3 regions of the Bacillus sp. URHA0034 genome follow, and region 1 is predicted to be linked to each of the others. Evidence: predicted binding sites of a transcription regulator. Region 1 holds the regulator's gene; each other region holds the start of a gene.

What was found. The regulator LexA, encoded in region 1, represses DNA repair genes until DNA is damaged. The targets are predictions, from matches to a motif close to CGAACATATGTTCG.
Region 2: ACZ9EE_RS00375 (YolD-like family protein) is a predicted target of LexA. The motif match lies at 4,979-4,992, and genes of this name have one in related genera.
Region 3: parE (DNA topoisomerase IV subunit B) is a predicted target of LexA. The motif match lies at 3,566-3,579, and genes of this name have one in related genera.

Annotation. Positions count from the first base shown of each region.
Region 1 is NZ_JBWCDK010000002.1:1,036,339-1,043,582, forward strand. Features, by position in the region: gene tkt (transketolase) at 1-1,874, opposite strand, end outside; gene ACZ9EE_RS07060 (DUF896 domain-containing protein) at 2,095-2,325, opposite strand; gene ACZ9EE_RS07065 (YneB family resolvase-like protein) at 2,398-3,045, opposite strand; gene yneA (cell division suppressor protein YneA) at 3,058-3,378, opposite strand; gene lexA (transcriptional repressor LexA) at 3,540-4,163, shown strand; gene glnA (type I glutamate--ammonia ligase) at 4,265-5,599, opposite strand; gene ACZ9EE_RS07085 (MerR family transcriptional regulator) at 5,636-6,013, opposite strand; gene ACZ9EE_RS07090 (methionine gamma-lyase family protein) at 6,185-7,244, opposite strand, start outside.
Region 2 is NZ_JBWCDK010000001.1:56,721-63,964, reverse strand. Features, by position in the region: gene ACZ9EE_RS00405 (hypothetical protein) at 1-440, shown strand, start outside; gene ACZ9EE_RS00400 (ABC transporter ATP-binding protein) at 437-1,114, shown strand; gene ACZ9EE_RS00395 (hypothetical protein) at 1,386-1,847, opposite strand; gene ACZ9EE_RS00390 (hypothetical protein) at 1,970-2,314, opposite strand; gene ACZ9EE_RS00385 (C39 family peptidase) at 2,938-4,026, opposite strand; gene ACZ9EE_RS00380 (VanZ family protein) at 4,282-4,485, opposite strand; gene ACZ9EE_RS00375 (YolD-like family protein) at 4,608-4,946, opposite strand; gene ACZ9EE_RS00370 (hypothetical protein) at 5,087-5,329, opposite strand; gene ACZ9EE_RS00365 (hypothetical protein) at 5,484-6,002, opposite strand; gene ACZ9EE_RS00360 (hypothetical protein) at 6,196-6,891, opposite strand; gene ACZ9EE_RS00355 (UPF0158 family protein) at 7,165-7,244, opposite strand, start outside.
Region 3 is NZ_JBWCDK010000002.1:5,854,170-5,861,413, forward strand. Features, by position in the region: gene plsY (glycerol-3-phosphate 1-O-acyltransferase PlsY) at 1-85, opposite strand, end outside; gene ACZ9EE_RS30410 (GGDEF domain-containing response regulator) at 456-1,760, shown strand; gene ACZ9EE_RS30415 (sensor histidine kinase) at 1,774-2,706, shown strand; gene ACZ9EE_RS30420 (CoA-binding protein) at 2,991-3,404, shown strand; gene parE (DNA topoisomerase IV subunit B) at 3,692-5,671, shown strand; gene parC (DNA topoisomerase IV subunit A) at 5,668-7,244, shown strand, end outside.

The DNA of each region.
Region 1 (7,244 bases):
TATTTGTGCCAGCCGAGTGAAGCACCCATTTCAATCCCAAGACGCTTTTTCACACTTCTTGGAAGAACAGAATCTTTATATTCTTGAGATTGTTGTTCAAAACGATCCCATGAAGGCATGCTGACAACCGAAACATGAACACCTTCACCTGCAAGGACTTTTTGTGCTTCAACCGCTAGACTTACTTCAGAGCCAGTTGCCAAAATTAAAGCATCTGCCGTTTCTTTTTCAGCAGGAGAAACGACATACGCACCCTTTGAAACTCCTTCATATGCATTTGTATCTGTACCTTTTAATGTAGGTAAATCTTGACGAGTCAAGATAAGTGCCGTTGGTTTATTAGTTGATTCAACCGCAAGCTTCCAAGCTGCTGCTGTTTCATTGCCGTCTGCCGGACGGATGATGGATAGGCCTGGCATTGCGCGCAGTGCTGCAAGCTGCTCAACAGGTTCGTGTGTTGGGCCGTCTTCCCCAACAGCGATACTATCATGCGTAAATACATAGGTAACAGGTAGTCCCATTATCGAAGCTAAACGAATCGCTGGACGAAGGTAATCAGAGAATACGAAGAATGTACCGCCAAATACTTTTACTCCACCGTGAAGGGCAATACCATTCATCGCTGCGCCCATGGCAAATTCACGAACGCCGAACCAGAAATTACGGCCTTCATAACTGCCTGGCATATAATCGGCTGAACCTTTGATCATTGTTTTATTTGAACCAGCAAGGTCTGCTGAACCGCCAATGAAGATTGGTAGATTTTTAGCAATACCATTTAGGGCTTCACCAGAAGAGGCACGGCTTGCTAGACTCTTACCTTCTTGGTAGACAGGGATATCCTTGTCCCAGCCTTCAGGAAGTTCATTGTTTAACGCTTGTTCAAGCTGAGCAGCTAATTCTGGATATTCATTTTTATATTGTGCGAACGTGTCGTTCCATTCTTTTTCCTTTTTCTCACCGTTTTCACCAATGAGTTTTTGGAAGTTGTCGTACACTTCTTGCGGAACATGGAAATCTTGTTCAAAAGTCCACTTATACGCTTCTTTTGTAAGCTTTAACTCGCTCTCACCTAGTGGAGCACCGTGCACACCTGAAGTACCGGCACGGTTTGGCGAGCCATATCCGATAACGGTTCTAACTTCAATCATTGTAGGACGGTCAAGGTCGTTTCTTGCTTCTTCAAGTGCTTTGGCGATTTCTTCAAGATTATTGCCGTCTTCAACACGTAGGTATTGCCAGCCATAAGCTTCAAAACGGCCTTTTACACTTTCAGAGAAAGACTTGTTTAGCTCTCCATCAAGAGAAATATCATTAGAATCATATAGAACGACTAAACGGCCTAGTTTTAAATGTCCTGCAAGTGAAGCTGCTTCTGCAGAAACACCCTCCATAAGGTCTCCATCACCACAAACACTGTATGTAAAATGGTTCACAATTTCATAGTTGTCTTTATTATAAACACTAGCAACATGGCGTTCTGCCATAGCCATTCCGACAGCCATTGCAATCCCTTGTCCAAGTGGTCCTGTAGTTGCTTCTACGCCTTCTGTGTGGCGATACTCAGGGTGCCCTGGTGTCTTACTGCCCCACTGACGGAATTGTTTCATGTCTTCCATACTTAAATTATAGCCGGATAAGTGGAGCATGCTGTATAACAATGCAGAACCATGGCCTGCAGATAAGACGAAACGATCACGGTTGAACCAGTGAGGATTCTTTGGATTATGGTTCATGAATCTTGTCCATAATGTATAAGTCATCGGAGCAGCACCCATTGGCATACCGGGATGCCCTGAGTTTGCTTTCTCAATCGCATCGATCGATAGCGTACGAATAGATGTTACAGATAAATCATCAATAGTATTAAACATGAATTACATCCTTTCTTGAACACGGATAATAAATACATCCCTTATATTATCTTGCATTGTCTATTAATTCAACTAATAAACAATAATAAGAATGAAAATTTGCCCATTATTTTTATTTTTGACTCCATTTAGATAAAGGTAAATTATCGTAAAATAAAAATACCCCGCCTTTCATTGGCGAGGTAAGAAAATGCAGAAGAGTTGTACCCTTCCTATATGGTTAATGAAGTGGCCGGTTCTTTCTAGCCTTTAATTTTTCAGGTGTTACATCATTACCTTCAGGATCAATAAATTTTGTATTCGTTAAAGTATCGAGCATATTTGCCCGGAAAGTAGCCAAGTATTCACTTCTTAATTTGGATTGTTCTTTTGCTTCTAGCTCTGTTAACCCTGACGATTTTGCTTTTCTGGCCAGTTCATTAATGCGAGCCATTTTTTCTTTTGAAAGCATTCTCACCCATCCTTTCTATCAAATAAAGACACTTGATTTTACTAAAAAAAACCCTTTATGACAAGTAAAGGGCTACTGTTTCTGTGATTCTATATATTCCTGGTATCTTCGATGTACGGTTGCTTTTGAAACATTATACCCAAATCCTCTAAGGGTGGCGGCGATTTCAGCAAACGTCAGTTCATTGTCCCGCAGTCGGATAATTTGTTCAATTGGAACGTCGATTTTCTCCCTGCCGGAGGATTGACCAAGATTTTTTAAGTTTTTTTCCGGCTTATATCCTTGGACTACAGCTCGTTTCATGCCTCGTTTTATTTTTACATTATGCAGCTTACGCTGATATTCTTCTACAATGCTGACTATTTTTAATACCATAGAATCTGATTCAGACAGTTGTAATTCACCATTATGAGAAATACTATAAAGTTGAATTCCTTCTTTTATAATACAGTGCAGGAGAGCAATTTTAGCATTCCCTCTTCCAAGTCGTGTTTCATCCTGAATTAACAATGCCTGAACCTGTGGTTCCTTTATTCGCTCCAATACCTCTAGAATTCCATCTCTTTCAAAATCATAACCACTTGCTTGTTCTTTGATGATGGAATCAATTTCGAATCCACAATGGTTCGCTAGCTGGATTAATTCTTCTTCCTGGCGTTTTAAAGATGTTTCCTGTGTTTCTTTATTGGTACTGACACGACAGTATATAATGGCTTTCATTCTATTTCCTTTCTATTCCTTTGGTGCACTTGCAAGTTGTGTTGGATTGGAAGATTCGTTTTTACTTACCGGAATTACAATTTCTTCACCAGGATAGATTTGATCCTTGATATTTTCATTATGTTTTTTGACCCAGCTTACGAATTCCTTGTGTGATAGAGAATGCTGACCCTCAAATTGATCAGAAATCTTCCATAGTGTATCTCCTTCAGAAATAGTTACTTTTACATATTGTTCATCAGAATGATGGTTTAATAATAAGACGAAAGCTAATGTGCAGCTTAAAAGAATAAGAGTAATAGCATACGAGTATTGGTTCCATAATTTTTTCATGTTTCGCACCTCTTATAAGAATATATGTTCTCTTTTGAATTGATTTCATTATAATCCGAACATTTGTTTGCTGTCAACCATTTTCTCGAACTTATGTTTGTATAGCAGGATACAACATGCTATAATAAAGACAACATTAACCAGGCGAGGTGCATTTTATCATGGTAAAGATATCAAAACGACAGCAAGATATCCTGGAATTTATCAAGGACGAGGTCAAAAGTAAGGGGTATCCACCTTCTGTTAGGGAAATCGGTGAAGCAGTGGGACTTGCATCCAGTTCTACGGTTCACGGTCACCTTGCACGCTTAGAGAGTAAAGGCCTAATTAGAAGAGACCCTACTAAACCAAGAGCGATCGAAATACTAGATGCGGATGAAGCGGCACAGATTCCTAGAAATAAAGTGGTCAATGTTCCTGTAGTCGGTAAGGTAACGGCAGGTATGCCGATCACAGCAATCGAGAATGTCGAAGAATATTTTCCACTTCCTGAAAGCCTGGCTCCTGCAGATGAGCAGGTGTTTATGCTAGAAATCATGGGTGAAAGTATGATAGAGGCAGGCATTCTTGATGGAGATTATGTAATTGTCAAGCAGCAGCAGACTGCAAATAATGGGGAAATTGTCGTCGCGATGACTGAGGATGATGAAGCAACCTGTAAGAGATTCTTTAAGGAGAAAGATTACATTCGCTTGCAGCCGGAAAATTCTTCGATGGATCCGATCATTTTACGAAATGTTTCAATATTAGGGAAAGTGATTGGGGTTTATCGTCATATTCATTAAAACCAAGAGAGCTGATTTCAGTTCTCTTTTCTGTTTGACTTGCATGCTTTACCTAACATAAAAAAGCCTTGCCGCCGGAGCGCCAAGGCCTTTTCATGTTTTTAGTATGTGCTCATGTATTGATCGCGTTCCCATTGGTGAACGACGGTTCTAAACATATCCCACTCGATTTCTTTTGCTTCAACGAAGTGTTCGAAGATGTGCTCTCCTAAACCAGAAACAATTACTTCATTAGCACTTAATTGATCAATTGCTTGCGCAAGTGTTGCTGGAAGATCGATGATGCCTTCTTCGATTCTCTCTTCCTTGCTCATTACATAGATGTTGCGGTCTACTGGAGCTGGAGGAGTTAATTTATTTTTAATTCCGTCTAAACCTGCTTTTAATAGAACAGCCATTGCAAGGTATGGATTTGCTGCTGGGTCCACACTACGTACTTCTACACGTGTGCTTAAGCCGCGAGATGCAGGAATACGGATAAGTGGTGAACGGTTTCTAGCAGACCATGCTACATAACAAGGTGCTTCGTAACCAGGTACTAGACGCTTATAAGAGTTTACAGTTGGGTTCGTTACCGCTGTAAATGCTGGAGCGTGCTTAAGGATACCAGCGATGAATTGACGAGCTGTATCACTTAATTCAAGATTTCCAGTTGGCTCAAAGAATGCATTTTGGCCGTCTTTGAATAATGAAAGGTTACAGTGCATACCTGATCCATTTACACCGAATAATGGTTTTGGCATAAAGGTAGCGTGTAAGCCGTGTTTACGAGCAATTGTTTTTACAACAAGCTTGAACGTTTGAATTTGGTCACAAGCCGTTAATGCATCAGCATATTTAAAATCGATTTCGTGTTGTCCAGGAGCTACCTCGTGGTGGGAAGCTTCAATTTCAAAGCCCATTTCTTCTAGCTCAAGAACGATATCACGACGGCAGTTTTCACCTAAGTCAGTTGGAGCTAAGTCAAAGTATCCGCCTTGGTCGTTAAGTTCTAAAGTTGGTTCGCCTTTTTGGTCTAATTTGAATAAGAAGAATTCTGGCTCAGGTCCAAGATTGAAGTTAGTGAATCCGAGTTCTTCCATTTCTTTTAATACTCTTCTTAAGTTATTACGAGGGTCACCTTCAAAAGGCTTGCCTTCTGGAGTATAGATATCACAGATTAAACGAGCCACTTTTCCTTTTTCAGCAGTCCAAGGGAAAATTACCCATGTGCTAAGGTCTGGATATAAAAGCATATCAGATTCTTCGATACGAACAAATCCTTCAATGGAAGAACCGTCAAACATCATTTTGTTATCAAGTGCCTTTTCCAATTGGCTAATTGGAATCTCAACATTTTTAATGGTTCCAAGAATGTCGGTAAATTGAAGTCGAATAAATTTTACGTTCTCCTCTTTCGCCATCCGTTGGATGTCTTCTCTTGAATACTTTGCCATTTTAATTCCCCCTATTTTAAAAAAGAATGATTAACTTTAATGGAAAAATCGAGACATATCGCCTTGGCGTAATGTAAATCGATTGTTTCTGCCTGTATGCATTAATTCATTGCGGAGAAGCTTTCTAAGTTGTTCATCTGTTAAATCTTGTTTGGCTTTTTCAGTTTGTTTCTCTACTATATTTGATTGCTGCTGCTCCTTGACCATGAACAATTGCTTGATCCCAGCCATGTTCACACCTTGGTCAATTAAGTCTTTTATTTCTAATAGTCTATCAATATCATTTAGACTAAATAGACGTCTGTTTCCCTCGGTTCTTGCTGGAGAAATCAATTGGTGTTCTTCATAATAGCGGATTTGCCTTGCGGTTAACTCTGTTAACTGCATGACGGTCCCGATAGGAAACAATGGCATGGAACGACGAATTTCTTTTCCACTCACCAAATTTCTCCTCCCTTACTGGTAAATCATAATGCTATTATATTTCGTGTAAGAAAAGATGTCAATGTTATGTAAGATTTTCTTACACGATTTTTAAAGAATATTTTGAACAACTTGTATTTTTCTGTTTTTTATATTGTCCTATCAAAGGCTTATTAATCCTTTATCCACTAATTGGTCAATGGCTAAACAGATCGCCATTTTAACGTGGGCATACGTTAAACCGCCCTGGACATAGGCCACATACGGAGGCCTTAGCGGGCCATCTGCTGTTAATTCAATACTGGCTCCTTGGATAAACGTTCCTGCAGCCATAATTACATCATCTTCATAGCCAGGCATATAACTTGGATATGGTGTAACATAGGAGTTAATCGGCGACGCAAATTGAATGGCCTGACAGAAAGAAACCATTTTATCACGGTCATCAAATTGTACAGACTGAATGAGGTCCGTTCTTTTGGCATCCCATTTAGGTGAGGAATTCATCCCCAATTGCTCCAGCATAGCGGCCGTAAACACTGCCCCCTTTAATGCCTGACCGACCACATGCGGCGCGAGAAAGAAACCTTGATACATTTCTTGAAGGCTATAAAGGGAAGCACCAGCCTCGGCCCCAATCCCAGGAGATGTCATTCGGTAAGAACAGGCCTCTACCCATTGTTTTTTTCCAACGATGTACCCGCCTGTTTTCGCAAGTCCGCCCCCAGGATTTTTAATTAATGAGCCGGCCATTAAATCTGCCCCAACATGACATGGTTCTTGATCCTCTACGAATTCACCATAGCAATTATCAACGAAAACGACAAGATCAGGTTTTATTTCTTTGACAAAGGAGATCATTTGACCGATTTCCTCTACCGTGAACGATGGTCTGGTGGCATACCCTTTTGAGCGCTGAATTCCAATCATTTTGGTGTTTGGCTTTATTTTTCCAGCAACTTCATCCCAATTAATCGCCCCCTCTTCTGTTAGGGCGACACTGTCGTATGAAATGCCAAATTCCTTTAAGGAGCCTACCCCATTACCGCGAATCCCAACGATTTCTTCTAGCGTATCATAAGGTTTCCCGGTGATATAAAGCAGTTCATCCCCTGGTCTTAGCACCCCGAATAAGGCAATGGAAATCGCATGTGTACCGGAAATAATCTGCGGGCGGACAAGCCCAGCTTCTCCGCCAAACACATCTGCATAAATTAATTCC
Region 2 (7,244 bases), on a different contig from region 1:
TCTTCCATTTCCTATATATAATTCTAACATTTGCCTTGCTTTTTATATGTGGCCTTTTAGCAAATAAAACTTGGTTATCACATACCATTCAAGTTTCAGAAATTATTCAAATAAATTTTTGGCCTCTTTTTATTTGCTTGAAAATATTGGAGTTTAGCGTATTGTTCTTTATGTTTTTCTACTTATTTATTTTGCTAAGAAATGTTTTGACAGCGTATCTCATGGTCATGGCCATACACGCACTCAATTTAGTACCAGTTGGATTACTTTTATATAATCCTGCAGGTCTAGCAACGGTTGCAAGACTAAAAATACTTGAAGGCTCGATAGGCATACCATTAAGTAAGGCATTTACAGTATTCGTAATAGTATTAGTTCTATTACTTAGCTTAATCGCTTGTTCATATAAACGTTTCTTTACTAGGAGGTTCCTTTCGTGACAAATGTAATTGAAGTAAATAATGTGTCAAAGACATTTTCGGGACAAACCATTTTGAAAAGAATTCAGCTCAATATTAAAAAAGGGAAAACAGTTGGTATTGTCGGTGGTAATGGTAGTGGAAAGTCTGTATTATTTAAAACCATTTGCGGATTTATTCGTCCAGACGAAGGGGTAGTAAAAATTCGTGGAGAGATGTTAGGAGCAGGTATTGATTTTCCAGAGAATGTGGGGATCTTTATTAATTCACCCGGATATATTGAGATTTATAGTGGATTTAAAAATCTCCAATTATTAGCTGCGATTAATAATAAAATAACAGATACGCAAATTAAACACACCATGAATCTTGTTGGATTAAATCCAGATAACAAAACGAAGGTGAAAGATTATTCGCTCGGAATGAAGCAAAAGCTGGGGATTGCTCAAGCAATAATGGAAAACCAAGATATCCTAATTCTTGATGAACCATTTAATGCATTAGATTATAAAACATATCATGATATCAAGAAGATTATCAGATCACTCAAAGCTACTGAACGAACAATTTTACTAACAAGTCATCATTTTGAAGATATAGAAGAGCTTTGCGATGAGGTGTATATCATTAATGAAGGTGAACTGAAGCATTTAACAGAAGAATTAAAGTCTATTTATTTTAAACGCTCGAAATAATGTGACTTTAAAAAGTAACTAAAGCCTAATTTCTCGATTATAACACCTTGAAATTAGGCTTTTAGATTTTTTTGTTGTAAATCTCATTTTCCTTAACGTACCCCATGTGTTGAAAAACGACACAACAGGTGGCAATGAAACCAAGGTACCCCGTTTTTAACAAAAAACAAATACTTTAGGAACATATTGAAAAGGTGAGAAGGCATTTAGTTTGCTAGTACCAGGTTTAATAACTACAATGGCAGCTCGTTATCAATAGTCTACTAAGGATTTATATCCCAAGGTGATATAAATAATAATGACCTTTAGATAAACACTCTGCAAATGCAATAATTTTATTAAATTGCTTAATTACTTCATCTCGGTTGATGACAATCTTGTCATAACCTCCATCCAGTTCATTGTCTCCATCCACATAATTGCCTGTAAGGAAAAGGGTATCAGGTGCATTATTGAATAAGTCCCTCCAAGAAGTAATAATACTCTTTAACCTAATTGAAGATTCATTATCAAATAACGTGACACCGTAATAGTTAATTCCTTGACCGATTGGATTTCCTAGCTTAGCTGGATTTTTACTCGGTATCCATTCTAATGTGTCAGATATGTATTGGATGATATCATCATAAATCACAACTTTGTCAATGATGCTGTTATCTTTGTCTTTATTGCTCCAAAAACCCTTTAAATCAGTTGAGATTGGAATTAGATAAAATTCATGTTCTAAGCTCATAAATATCTCCTTACACCTATTCCAAAGGCTTATAGTGATACCACCCTTGTTTAACAAAGCGTTTTGTTAGTAATAAGATAAGAAACAGGATATTAGAGATAAAGTCCTCCTCTAAGGAAAAGTCAGAATTCTAAACCAGAATATAATCTAGCAGATGTAGAAGGAGAAAAACGAACCTTATATTTGGCACCTAGTTCTTTCTTAACTTTTTCTGTAAGCTGTTCACCTAGTTTATTATGCTTGTTCTCCAATTCAATACCGTTGGATCTCAATGTATCTTTATTCCAATCAATCCATTCGCCATACATCATGGCCCATCTCATAACTTCTTCTTTTAAATCATCTGAAATCGGAACTTCCTCAATATCGAAGTTACACCCACATATATTACACCAAATAGGATCTGCCCCCACATCACCTTCAACTTTTAAATCATCAGTCTCCTTGTGTTTACAAAAACATTGCATAGATCATATCACTCCTTTAGTTCAGGGGTATTTAGGTGAAACTCATTAATTTAGTGGATGGTCTCTAATAACACTTCTTCAATTTGTTTCTCCTTATAAAAATAAGGATTCACTATTATATTACTTTCTTTTAGAAAATTTTATCAAAAAAGCATCTTCTATCCTTTATCATCAATTACAAATACTTGATTATTGTAAAGCCAGAAATGAAATAATCCCTACAATGACTTGCTAATAATAATGTTCAGCTCCCAGAAGGAACGCAAAAAATCAGAGATCACAGTAGCAATTCTATCTTATTTCAATCGATCCATGATAATTTCTTTATGTTCTTTTATCTTATATATTAATTATAAGCGTTTTCGTTAAGGAGTGCATAAATAATATGAAAAGTTACCTGTTGGTGTTTCTATTTTGAAATTAGTGAAAAATATAAGCACCTTTAACAGGTGCTTGATGTTCGTACTATTTAATCATAGATATACCACATTACTTTTTGATGAAAATTGTCTCTTGTACCAATATACAAAAAAGTGTTCCACTATAATTACCAATCTATCGATTTCTAATGGCAAGTAAAACTACTAGACAAATTTATTAAACTTTAATACTTATAGAATTTATTATCGAACAACTAACGCACGCTTTCCCATATCTGTATAAATCTTGTTAAAACGAGTTTTGTTGATTGGATAGTTTTTGTTTCCATTTAAAGGATCATTTATGTAAAAATTCATTGGGCTCACTCCAGTTACAACAATGCAGTGCAAGGGCTGAGGCCACCAGTATTTTTGATTGTTTTGATATTTATAATGGTTTAGGTCCGTTACATCCCCATATCCGATTGTATACCATACTAGCACAGGGTTGCCTTTTCTTATTTCATTTTCAAGGATATTGATACTAGCTCCAGTTAGGTCTGTGCTGCCAGGACGATAAACCTTTACCAACTCTTGAAGCTTCACTGGGTTGATCGTGTAACCTGAACGGTTATATGGGCTTCCAACATACCCCTTGTTTGGGTCAAGAGTAGTGGTATAAGGCATCTTTTTAGCTAACGTTATCTTATCTATATTAACCCCTTTGTATTGAAGGGCCATATCTAAACTCGTAACTTCGCACCCAGCTGGCAGCTCTGGATTTTGCAGAACTAATGGAACATTCATTGTAAATGAATTTGAATCATTTACTAGTTCTACATATTTTCCATTAATATATCCTTGTTGTCCACTATAATTAATTTGGTACCAACCATTAGAGAGTTTGGAATGTACAGTTAAAAATGATCCCTTTTTTAGTACACCAAGAATTGGATATGTCACAGAAGCCCCACTACGAACATTCAAGTCGGAGGTTGTAACATATTGATCACTTACTGGGGTTGGAGAATTCGAGACTTTTACATATTGACCGCTTACAAACCCTTTTTTGCCATTATAAATTACATTATACCAACCTGCTGCATTTCCTATAATGTTGAGGTTTGATCCCTTCTTAACTGTTCCAATTATTGCATATTTAGTAGATGGCCCACTGCGAATATTTAGGTTTTCAGTAGCGGAATAATTTAGTGATTCGGCACTTACAAAATTAGGTTGAAACAATTCAATATGCGTACCATTAAAACAAAAAGCTGTAGTCAAAATAGTTGTAGCTAAACCTGTCAGTAGTGGTTTTTTAATAAATCTTCCTTTAGTTATCTTACCTTTCATTTCTTTCCCCCTGTGTTTTCTATGAATATTAGTCTATTTTTCTACTATTTCCTTGTAACTAAATAGTTTTCAAAGAAGGATAAGTATTATCTGATTTTCCCTATGCCATCAGTGTTTCTTTCTATTTTTTTACATTTATTTACCTGAAATTACATCTATTACAAGTAGTTTATAAAATAAAGAAGTTTTTGTCGACTATTAAATTACTAAGGGCCGGATTACAAGTTAAAAATAACATCATCAATATCTGAACTTCTACCCATACCGTAAGAACTGTACAACTTCTATCAAAACAGTACACAGAAAGGAGTACCATATAGCTTGTTTATTGCTCTTTGCCCATTCGAAATAAAGCAGGGCAAATGGGGTAAGCATAAAAGCATTTCCGACAATTTGGAATAATGGAGAAGGATTATTATGAAGAACTTCAATAATGCCTTTAATAGGTATTAAATTCACAGAATGAACTACGAAATACTAAATTATAACAATGATTCTAAGACTTGGTAGCCTTTATAAGAATTAAGTTAAACAAACCTGCCCGAACCCGTCTAGGGTTGACTCAAAGCATTAGATGTAGCTTAATTTAAAACCTTCACTCCGACTACACTATCGAATGCCACCCGTTCAAATTCTCCAGGCTTCACCTCTATCCGCAGCTCATGAGTTATCGGATCAACGTAATGAACACGCCCATTAATGTCGTGTGTAAAACCATCATCCCATACAGCCAGTTTTACCGCATGGTTGTATTCTGTCGCGTAAGCTATTCGTAGGTCAAACTCTTCTTTCTGATTTTCGTCTAAAATTGGCTTAGAAGTCCGTGCTTGATCCTTGAACATTTCTCTGGTCATTTCAAATGCCAACGGAATAAAGGAAGCGGACTGCCATTTCATTTTCCCACGGTCACGAATTGTCATTAATGAATCATCTCCTTTAATATCATTATATGCGAACTAATGTTCTGTATGTAAATAAAAAAATAAGACCAACATTTTTTAGTGGTCTTTAGTATTCTTATTCAACTAACGCACCCGTTAGCTTAAGAAGATTTCCCCTTTTACCCAAGATACATAATTTTATTTTTCTCTTTTTTCGCCCTAATAACTATCTTTGCTGTTAAATGTTCGGGTTGGTCATACGCTGACTGAATCTCAGCAAAAAGTTCGTTAATAATCTCTTCAAGATTCCCCAATGATAGTGTCTTTGGAAGACTTTTTGTTCTTGCAATTTCATAATTTTTATATGAACTATCGTAACCGTTTATTGTCTCTTCGCCGACAGCATTTATTTCAAATTCCACTTTTATTTGACCTTCCTAACTCCATACCTCCTAATATACTGCAACTGACAATCCTTATCTTTCCATCATTCTTCTTTAACTATTATGCCCGTTAGTGGAACAAGAAAAGCTGCCAAAATGACAGCTCCAATCTTCAACTCTTGCACCCGTTAGCTTAATAAACTCCGTATTTCCACAAAACTACACCATTGCTTGATAGAGCCTCTATTTTAAGGGGATCTGGGTCTCCAGGTTCAGGCTCTTCTAACATATCAAAGGTTGCAAACCATACTCTTAAACCTTGTTCGATTTCAATAATTTTTGCCTTTTTTTCCACAGTCTTTTGTTTGATAACTACCTTTTGTATATTATCATCTGAAATAATTCCAGCAAATGTAACAATGGGAACTTCTGGGGCATTAATCATTGTCAAATCAATTCCTTCTTTAGGGTTAAGTTCCGCATTACCGCTATGAAGCCAAATTTTCAAATCATTTGAGAAAAAGGAATGACGAAAACCAGTCTTATCTAGATAAAAATAAATTGTACCTTTTACAATTTTTTCTTTATGGAGCAAAACAGTTGATTTTGGATATGGCACATTGTTAGTGAACTTTTTTGAAGTATTTTTTTCTTCTGTATAAGTACAACCAACTACTATTAAACATAAAAGAAGTATTAATAACTTTTTCAAATCGTCACCCTTTCATTAAGTTCCCTTAACAAAAGATACTACGAAAACCCTTATTTATTCGCTCAAAACCAAACAAGTTTAGTTTTTCCTTGTTCCACTAACCTGCCCGTTAGTGCAACAAGAAAAGCTGCCAAAATGACAGCTCTGTTCTTAAAATCTCGCACCCGTTAGTTTAAGTACATTTCTTCACAAACTATTCATAATAGTAGGAGTTAGTCCATCCATATTCTTTACCATTATCAGCACACCATTTAAGAAGACCTTTTTTACCCTTGCTATTAAAAGCAATCCAGTCACGTAACAGATTTTTGTAATAATTTACACTTTCACTTACATATTTTTTACTTTCAACATTGATGATTTCTGTAGAGAGGTTTTCGATTTTCAAAACTGAGTCCTGATCCTCAGAAATATCACCAAGGTAGGCATCTTCAGAAATGTGATGAAAAGAAAATTCAAGGGAATCAAGATAATAGTTAATGATTGCCATTAATACTCTTTGTTCACTCTTCCCACCAACCCTTAGTGCCGTTTCAAGGTGCTTCAAATGGTTTTCGGATTTTAAGAATAAGCCATACCATCTAACTGGTTGTGGGTCTTTTGGTTCTTCAATCATCCAATCCTCAAGAATCGGTTTTAATATGTTTTCCTCAAGTGGATGAACTAGTACATAATGTATATCTTCTGATTCCTCGAACCATTTAAAAAGCCAATAAGCAAATTCCTTTTTCTTTTTAACTTGCCAACCCTTTACCTCTTTGATAAAAAGGTTTAGCGAACTAAAGGCATCTTTCCTAAGTCCCTTTTCTTTGAAGAGGCAAAACTCTTTAAAAAACGGATAACTATCCAAATTTTTATCTTGGATTAAATTCGTAAGTATATTAGTCAAATCCTCTACACCTTCTCTCCTTTAACAAACTTTTGCCCTAATATGAATCAGCACCTTCATATCTTTCAAACTTGCATAAATACTCTCCCAATGCAATGTTCTTTGCTTCAACTAAACTCCCTCGTTATTCGAATAGAAAAAGAGCGTGCTGCCGCACCCCACTGATTAATTAAAGCACCCGTTAGTGGAATATGAAAAGTATTATTTTTCTTGATTTGAAGCAATACTTATTGGTAGGGAAAATCATCTAAACAAATTAGATTGTTTATTAATTCATTCAATATAGTTTACGTTATTATCTTGGCACCATTTAATCGCAATTTCTTTAAAACACTCGTCACGATAGGAATACC
Region 3 (7,244 bases), 4.8 Mb from region 1:
TGTAGAATGTTTTGCCAACAATTAGCCCAGATGGAATGGAGCCAAGTAAATAGGCAAGGATCAAGACTAAGATAATTTGAATCATGAATAATTTCTCCTTCAATAAAAAATCCAGTTCCTCTATTTTACCATGGATTTCCGAAAAAACACTATTCCTTTTGATGATAAGTTTAAAAGAGTAGGAAAAAAAGATAGTGAAAATAGTACTTTCAGCCTGCTTTTAAAAGTGGGATTTCCTTATTAAGTCTAAAGTAAGAACAATTAAAGACAATTTTATTACAAATCAATGGAGAATTTAGCAACCCTACGTTAAGGCGATTGAATGCAGGAAAAGGTGAATTTATAATTGTGAATAAATCGTATGATTAACAAAAGAATTGGCCTTTTCGACGGGGTAAAGCGTCGGTTTTCTTACATAATGTGATTTATTAACTGATAAAAGAGGTGATGGTCGAATGGCGAGAAGCGTGCTGCAATATCTTAAATACCAATACCCGGATATACGAGTTTTATATGTTGAAGATGAAACATTTTCCCGCGAAAAACTGCTTCGGGTTTTAAATCGCCGGTTTGCCCATATCCATGTTGCTATTGATGGCGTGGAGGGATTACAACTCTATCAAAAATACAAACCGGATTTAATTATTGCTGATATCAAAATGAACCAAATGAGCGGATTAGAGATGATTAAAAAAATCAGGGAACTAAACGAAAAGGTCCAAGTCATTGTCACCACCGCTCATGATGATAATGATTTTTTTGTCCAATCGATTGAAAACAATGTCAATCATTTTATCTTAAAACCAATTGATCTTGATTTGCTGTTACAAGCAATTCAAAAATCTGTTTACCAGATTCAATTAGAAAAAGAACTTGAAAAACAAAAGAATCTGACCCGGACGATTCTTGATTTCCAAGATAATCTCATTTTCGTGATTGAAAACGGAGAGATTGTTGAATGGAATCAAGCATTTACTAGTGTAACAGGGATTGGCATTCATAAGAATCATCCCGCGTGTTATCAAAGTCAGTTTCTTTCCAGTTTTTTTGTCGAGGATCCGCACTATTTTTATCCCAAGGATAAAGGGCGTTGGATAGAAGATTTTTCAGCTACTGGGAAAAATTCAGCAAAAGTCCGCTGGAAAGGTCCTCTAGGAAATGATTATAACTATGTAATGAAAGCAGGGCCGATTCCAGGCACAAAACAACTCTTATTTGTGCTGACAGATATAACAGATTTAGAGAAAGAAAGCCGGGATAAGGACCATTTAGCGATGCTGGACCCATTGACAAGCAGTTATACAAGGCAGAAGTTCAAGGAAATTTTGGCCGGCGAAATGAGACGTGCCGAGCGATTTGATCGGTCCTTTTCACTTATTTTAATGGATATTGATTTCTTCCAAACTCTTAACAACCAATTTGGTCCTACAGCAGGGGATAAAGTGTTAATTACGGCTTCTACCATTGTCCAGCAGCGGATTCGTGAGTGTGACATGTTTGCACGTTGGGGAGGCGAGGAATTCATCCTGCTTGTTCCTGAAACAGATGGGAATAAAGCAGTGTTACTGGCTGAATCGATCCGGTCGATTATTGAACAATATCATTTTCTCACGATTGGCCAGGTTACCTGCAGCTTTGGGGTTGCAGAATTTGCTCAGGGTAAAACAAAAGGTGAATTGCTGGCAGAACTCGACCGAGCGCTTACCACTTCAAAAAATAATGGACGAAACTGTGTATCATTATACACCAAAGAAGAGTAAGGAGGCGGCTATAATGCTTTATGTATATATTTCCTTATCATTGGTGATTGGTTATATCATTTTGACCATTTGTTTATATCTCTTTAAGAGCCGCATCCTGATGAAGAAGCTGGAAGAAAGTGAACAAAAAAATCGGGATTTAACGGAAAACTACGAAGCCATTAATCGAAATTTAGAAAAGAAAATTCAAGATGAGGTCGAAAAAAACAGGCAAAAGGATCATCTCCTGATTCAGCACTCCAGACTGGCTGCCACGGGTGAAATGATAGCCAATATTGGACATCAATGGCGGCAGCCGTTAAATAGTTTATCGCTTATTATTCAGGATGTGCGTGAGGAGTTTGAGTTTGGTCAGCTTGACGAAATCTATATTGATCATTTCACCAAGGAAAGTATGATACAAATCAAGCATATGTCCCGTACCATCCATGATTTTCAGAAGTTCTACAAACCGAATAGCGAAAAAACCCCTTTTTCAATTGGAAGTTCGATTGAGGATGCATTATCGATTTTTTCATCAAGCCTAAAATATTATGGGATTAAGATGGAATTTGAATACCGTGGTGAACTAACTGCTTACGGTTTTCCTAACGAATATAGCCAAGTGGTATTGAATATCTTAACAAATGCCCGCGATGCCTTTGTTCAAAAAGATATCAACGACAGAAAAATAACGATTAAATTAAGTAAAAGTTCGGAATTTGTTACAGCAGAGTTCACGGATAACGCCGGAGGAATCGAGCCTTCGCTCCTCAATAAAATCTTTGATCCCTATTTTACTACCAAGCCGCATGGAACAGGTTTAGGTCTATATATGACCAAGATGATACTAGAAAATATGAATGGATTGGTTACCGTTGAAAACCATGAGGCGGGTGCCCGTTTTTGCATCTCCGTACCCAAGGTAAACGAGGCAGTTAAACCTGAACTCATCTCTGTTTCTTAAGGTAAGCTCCCAGATGGCAGGGAGCTTTTGTTTATGAAATGATAATGGTTTATGAAAAAGGCCTGCTTGACGCTAACTATTCCCTGTCTAGCTATAGCGCCTAGGGGCTCTAAGGTCTAAGCCAATCTGTCAAGAAGGCAATAAAGCAGCCTTCTCGCCGGCTTGTCTGTAGCCTTGCGCCCCTGGACAAGGCGCTTTCGCTTTTCTATTTGCAAGCGTTTTATTTTGGTTTTATTTTTCAAAAAGGGTAAAATAAAGATAATAATCTTTAGGGAGTGGTCAGAATGGCAATTGAAAATCCAAGCCGTGAGGAAATCGCCGCTATTTTGAAAAAGGCAAAAAGAATTGCAGTCGTAGGATTGAGCGATAATCCAGCAAAGGCTTCCTACCAAGTATCGGAGGTCATGCAAAAGGCAGGCTATGAAATCATTCCAGTTAACCCAGCTGTCGACGAAGTACTAGGTGTAAAAGCTGTTTCCTCTTTAAAAGAAATCGAGGGACATGTTGATATCGTTAATGTTTTTAGGAGATCAGAACAATTGTTCGATGTTGCGAAGGAATTTGACGAGATCGATGCTGATGTCTATTGGGCCCAGCTCGGTCTTGCTAACGAAGAAGCCTATCAATTTTTAAAAGAAAAGGGCTATACGGTCATTATGGATCGCTGTATTAAAATCGAATATGCGATGACGAGATAAAAACTGCTATTTTTTAGCAGTTTTTTTCTTTTTTCCCTCACAAAGACCGTCAAAATTGTATTACAAAAATAAGTTGTTTTTAAATACATATTTGCCAAATCGAAATAAATCGCTACAATTAGGCATAGACGCCACAACAAGTTATGTTAAAATAAATGTGGCAAACATTAGTTCTATTGGATATATTTAAAGGATAATGGACTCTTTAAAACGAATCTTTTACTAATTTATTTTGAAAATGGCGATGAGCGCCATTTATGTTTTTTTAGGCAGGAAGGGGTATTTTAGTGGCAAGGAATCAGCAAGCATTTGATTATAATGATGATGCCATCCAGGTACTGGAAGGTCTTGAGGCGGTAAGAAAGCGCCCAGGTATGTACATTGGCAGCACTGATTCACGCGGTCTTCATCATCTTGTATATGAGATAGTGGATAACTCTGTCGATGAAGCACTTGGCGGTTTCGGTGATCAAATCATTGTAAGAATACACAAAGATAATTCCATAAGTGTTATGGATAAGGGTCGAGGAATGCCTACAGGCATGCATAAAATGGGAAAACCAACTCCGGAGGTTATTTTAACCGTGCTCCATGCCGGTGGTAAATTTGGTCAAGGCGGCTATAAAACCAGCGGAGGGCTGCACGGTGTTGGTGCTTCAGTTGTAAATGCATTATCTGAATGGTTAGTCGTTACGATTAAACGAGATGGCTTCGTTTATGAACAACGGTTTGAAAATGGCGGGAAACCCGTCACAACACTCGAAAAAATCGGCAAGACCAATCAATCGGGAACAACGATTCATTTTAAACCGGATACGACGATTTTCTCGACCACGACCTATAACTTTGAAACTCTATCTGAACGGCTGAGAGAATCAGCTTTCTTGTTAAAAGGATTAAAAATCGAGATTATTGATGACCGTAATGATCTCCACGAAGTTTTTCACTATGAAAACGGAATTGAGGCTTTTGTTGAATACCTAAACGAGGATAAAGAAACTCTTCATCCAGTTGGAAGCTTCGAAGGAACTCAAAATGGAATTGAAGTAGAATTTTCGTTTCAATTCAATGACGGCTATTCCGAAAATGTCTTATCCTTTGTTAATAACGTAAGGACAAGAGATGGCGGTACACATGAAGCCGGCGCAAAAACGGCGATGACAAGGGTGTTCAATGACTATGCCCGCAAGGTTGCTTTTCTTAAGGAAAAGGAAAAAAATTTAGATGGCAATGATATTCGCGAAGGATTATCGGCGGTTATTTCCGTAAGAATCCCGGAAGAACTGCTCCAATTTGAAGGACAAACGAAGGGAAAACTCGGAACAAGTGAAGCGAGATCTGCAGTTGATTCCGTGGTGTCTGAGCATCTTTCTTACTTCCTAGAAGAAAATCCTGATATCAGCTCGCTACTAATCAAAAAATCAATTAAAGCCTATCAGGCACGAGAAGCCGCAAGAAAAGCCCGTGAAGATGCACGAAGCGGTAAAAAGAAGAAACGGGGAGAAGCAGTCCTCTCTGGAAAGCTGACACCAGCGCAATCACGAAATCCGCAAAAGAATGAACTTTACCTAGTAGAGGGTGATTCTGCGGGAGGTTCTGCCAAGCAGGGCCGTGACCGCCGCTTTCAGGCCGTTCTTCCGCTCCGTGGTAAAGTCATTAATACCGAGAAAGCGAAACTGTCTGATATCTTCAAAAATGAGGAAATCAATACAATTATCCATGCGATTGGCGGCGGAGTTGGCGGGGATTTTTCGGTTGAAGACATCAACTATGACAAAATCGTCATTATGACCGATGCCGATACAGATGGTGCTCATATTCAAGTATTATTACTCACCTTCTTTTACCGCTATATGAAGCCGCTTGTTGAAGCCGGCAAGGTGTTTATTGCCCTGCCGCCTTTATACAAAGTAAGTAAGGGCTCCGGGAAAAAAGAAATCATTGAATATGCCTGGAATGAAGACGAACTCCAGGGTGCGATCAAAAAAGTCGGCAGAGGCTACATCATTCAGCGCTACAAAGGTCTTGGCGAAATGAATGCTGACCAGCTATGGGATACCACAATGGACCCCGAGACTCGGACATTAATCCGCGTTAAGATTGATGATATCGCCAGAGCGGAACGACGCATCACTACCCTGATGGGTGATAAAGTAGAGCCGCGCCGTAAATGGATTGAAAGTAATGTGGCATTTGGTTTAGAAGAAGATGATACGATTTTAGAAAATGAAAATATAACGGTCTCAGAGGAGGTACCTGAAGGATGAGTGCACTTGAAAAATTCCGGGACTTACCTCTAGAAGATGTAATTGGTGATCGTTTTGGCAGATATAGTAAGTATATTATCCAAGAACGTGCCCTGCCGGATGCGCGGGACGGATTAAAGCCTGTACAGCGGCGTATTTTATATGCCATGCATGTCGAAGGCAATACCTTTGATAAAGGGTTTCGAAAATCAGCTAAGACAGTTGGTAATGTTATTGGTAACTATCACCCACATGGTGATTCTTCCGTATATGAAGCCATGGTACGATTGAGCCAGGATTGGAAAGTTCGAAACGTGCTTGTTCAAATGCATGGAAACAACGGTAGTGTTGATGGTGATCCGCCTGCAGCGATGCGTTATACAGAAGCAAGGCTTTCGGCGATTGCCGCTGAACTCTTAAGGGATATTGAAAAAAACACGGTGGAATTTATTCCGAACTTTGATGATACATCGAAGGAACCGACTGTTTTACCGGCGATGTTCCCGAACTTACTTGTTAATGGTTCCACTGGAATTTCAGCAGGTTATGCTACCGATATTCCTCCACACCATTTGGGTGAAGTTATTGATGGTGTGATCATGAGAATGGATCAACCGGATTCAACGGTAGATGAACTCATGACCGTGATTAAAGGACCAGATTTCCCTACGGGCGGCATTATTCAAGGGATAGAAGGCATTAAAAAAGCCTATGAAACTGGCAAAGGTAAAATCATTGTCCGGAGTAAAGCGGAAATCGAAGAAGTTCGCGGCGGTAAGCAGCAAATTGTGATTACCGAGATCCCTTATGAAATCAATAAAGCCAATCTCGTCAAAAAAATGGATGAGTTTCGATTAGACCGTAAAGTAGAAGGAATGTCTGAGGTCCGTGATGAAACCGACCGTACCGGTCTTAGAATCGTGATTGAATTAAAAAAGGATGCCCATGCAGAAGGTGTCTTGAATTACTTATATAAAAATAGTGATCTTCAGGTAACGTATAACTTTAATATGGTCGCGATCTATAACAAACGCCCAAAACTGATGGGTATCCGAGAGTTATTAGATGCCTATATTGGCCATCAAAAAGAAGTCGTCACAAAAAGAACGCAATTTGACCTCAATAAGGCAAAAGAGCGTCAGCATATTGTGGAAGGTTTAATCAAGGCTTTGTCGATTCTCGATGAAGTGATTGCCACCATTCGTGCCTCAAAGGATAAACGGGATGCCAAAGATAACTTAATCGCCAAATTTGGTTTCACAGAATTACAAGCTGAAGCGATTGTTTCTTTACAGCTCTACCGTTTAACAAACACAGATATCACTGCACTAAGGAACGAAGCTGAAGAGTTAGCAGGAAAAGTGGAAGAGCTTACTAGTATTTTAGCTAGTGAGAAAAAACTTTTATCGGTCATTAAAAAAGAGTTAAAAGACGTAAAAAAACGCTTCGCAGATGAACGCCGTTCGAAAATCGAAGCGGAAATTGAAGAAATCAAAATTAATCTCGACGTAACTGTGCCAAGTGAAGATGTGATTGTCACCGTGACACAAGAAGGTTATGTGAAACGAACAAGCCAGCGTTCCTACGCGGCATC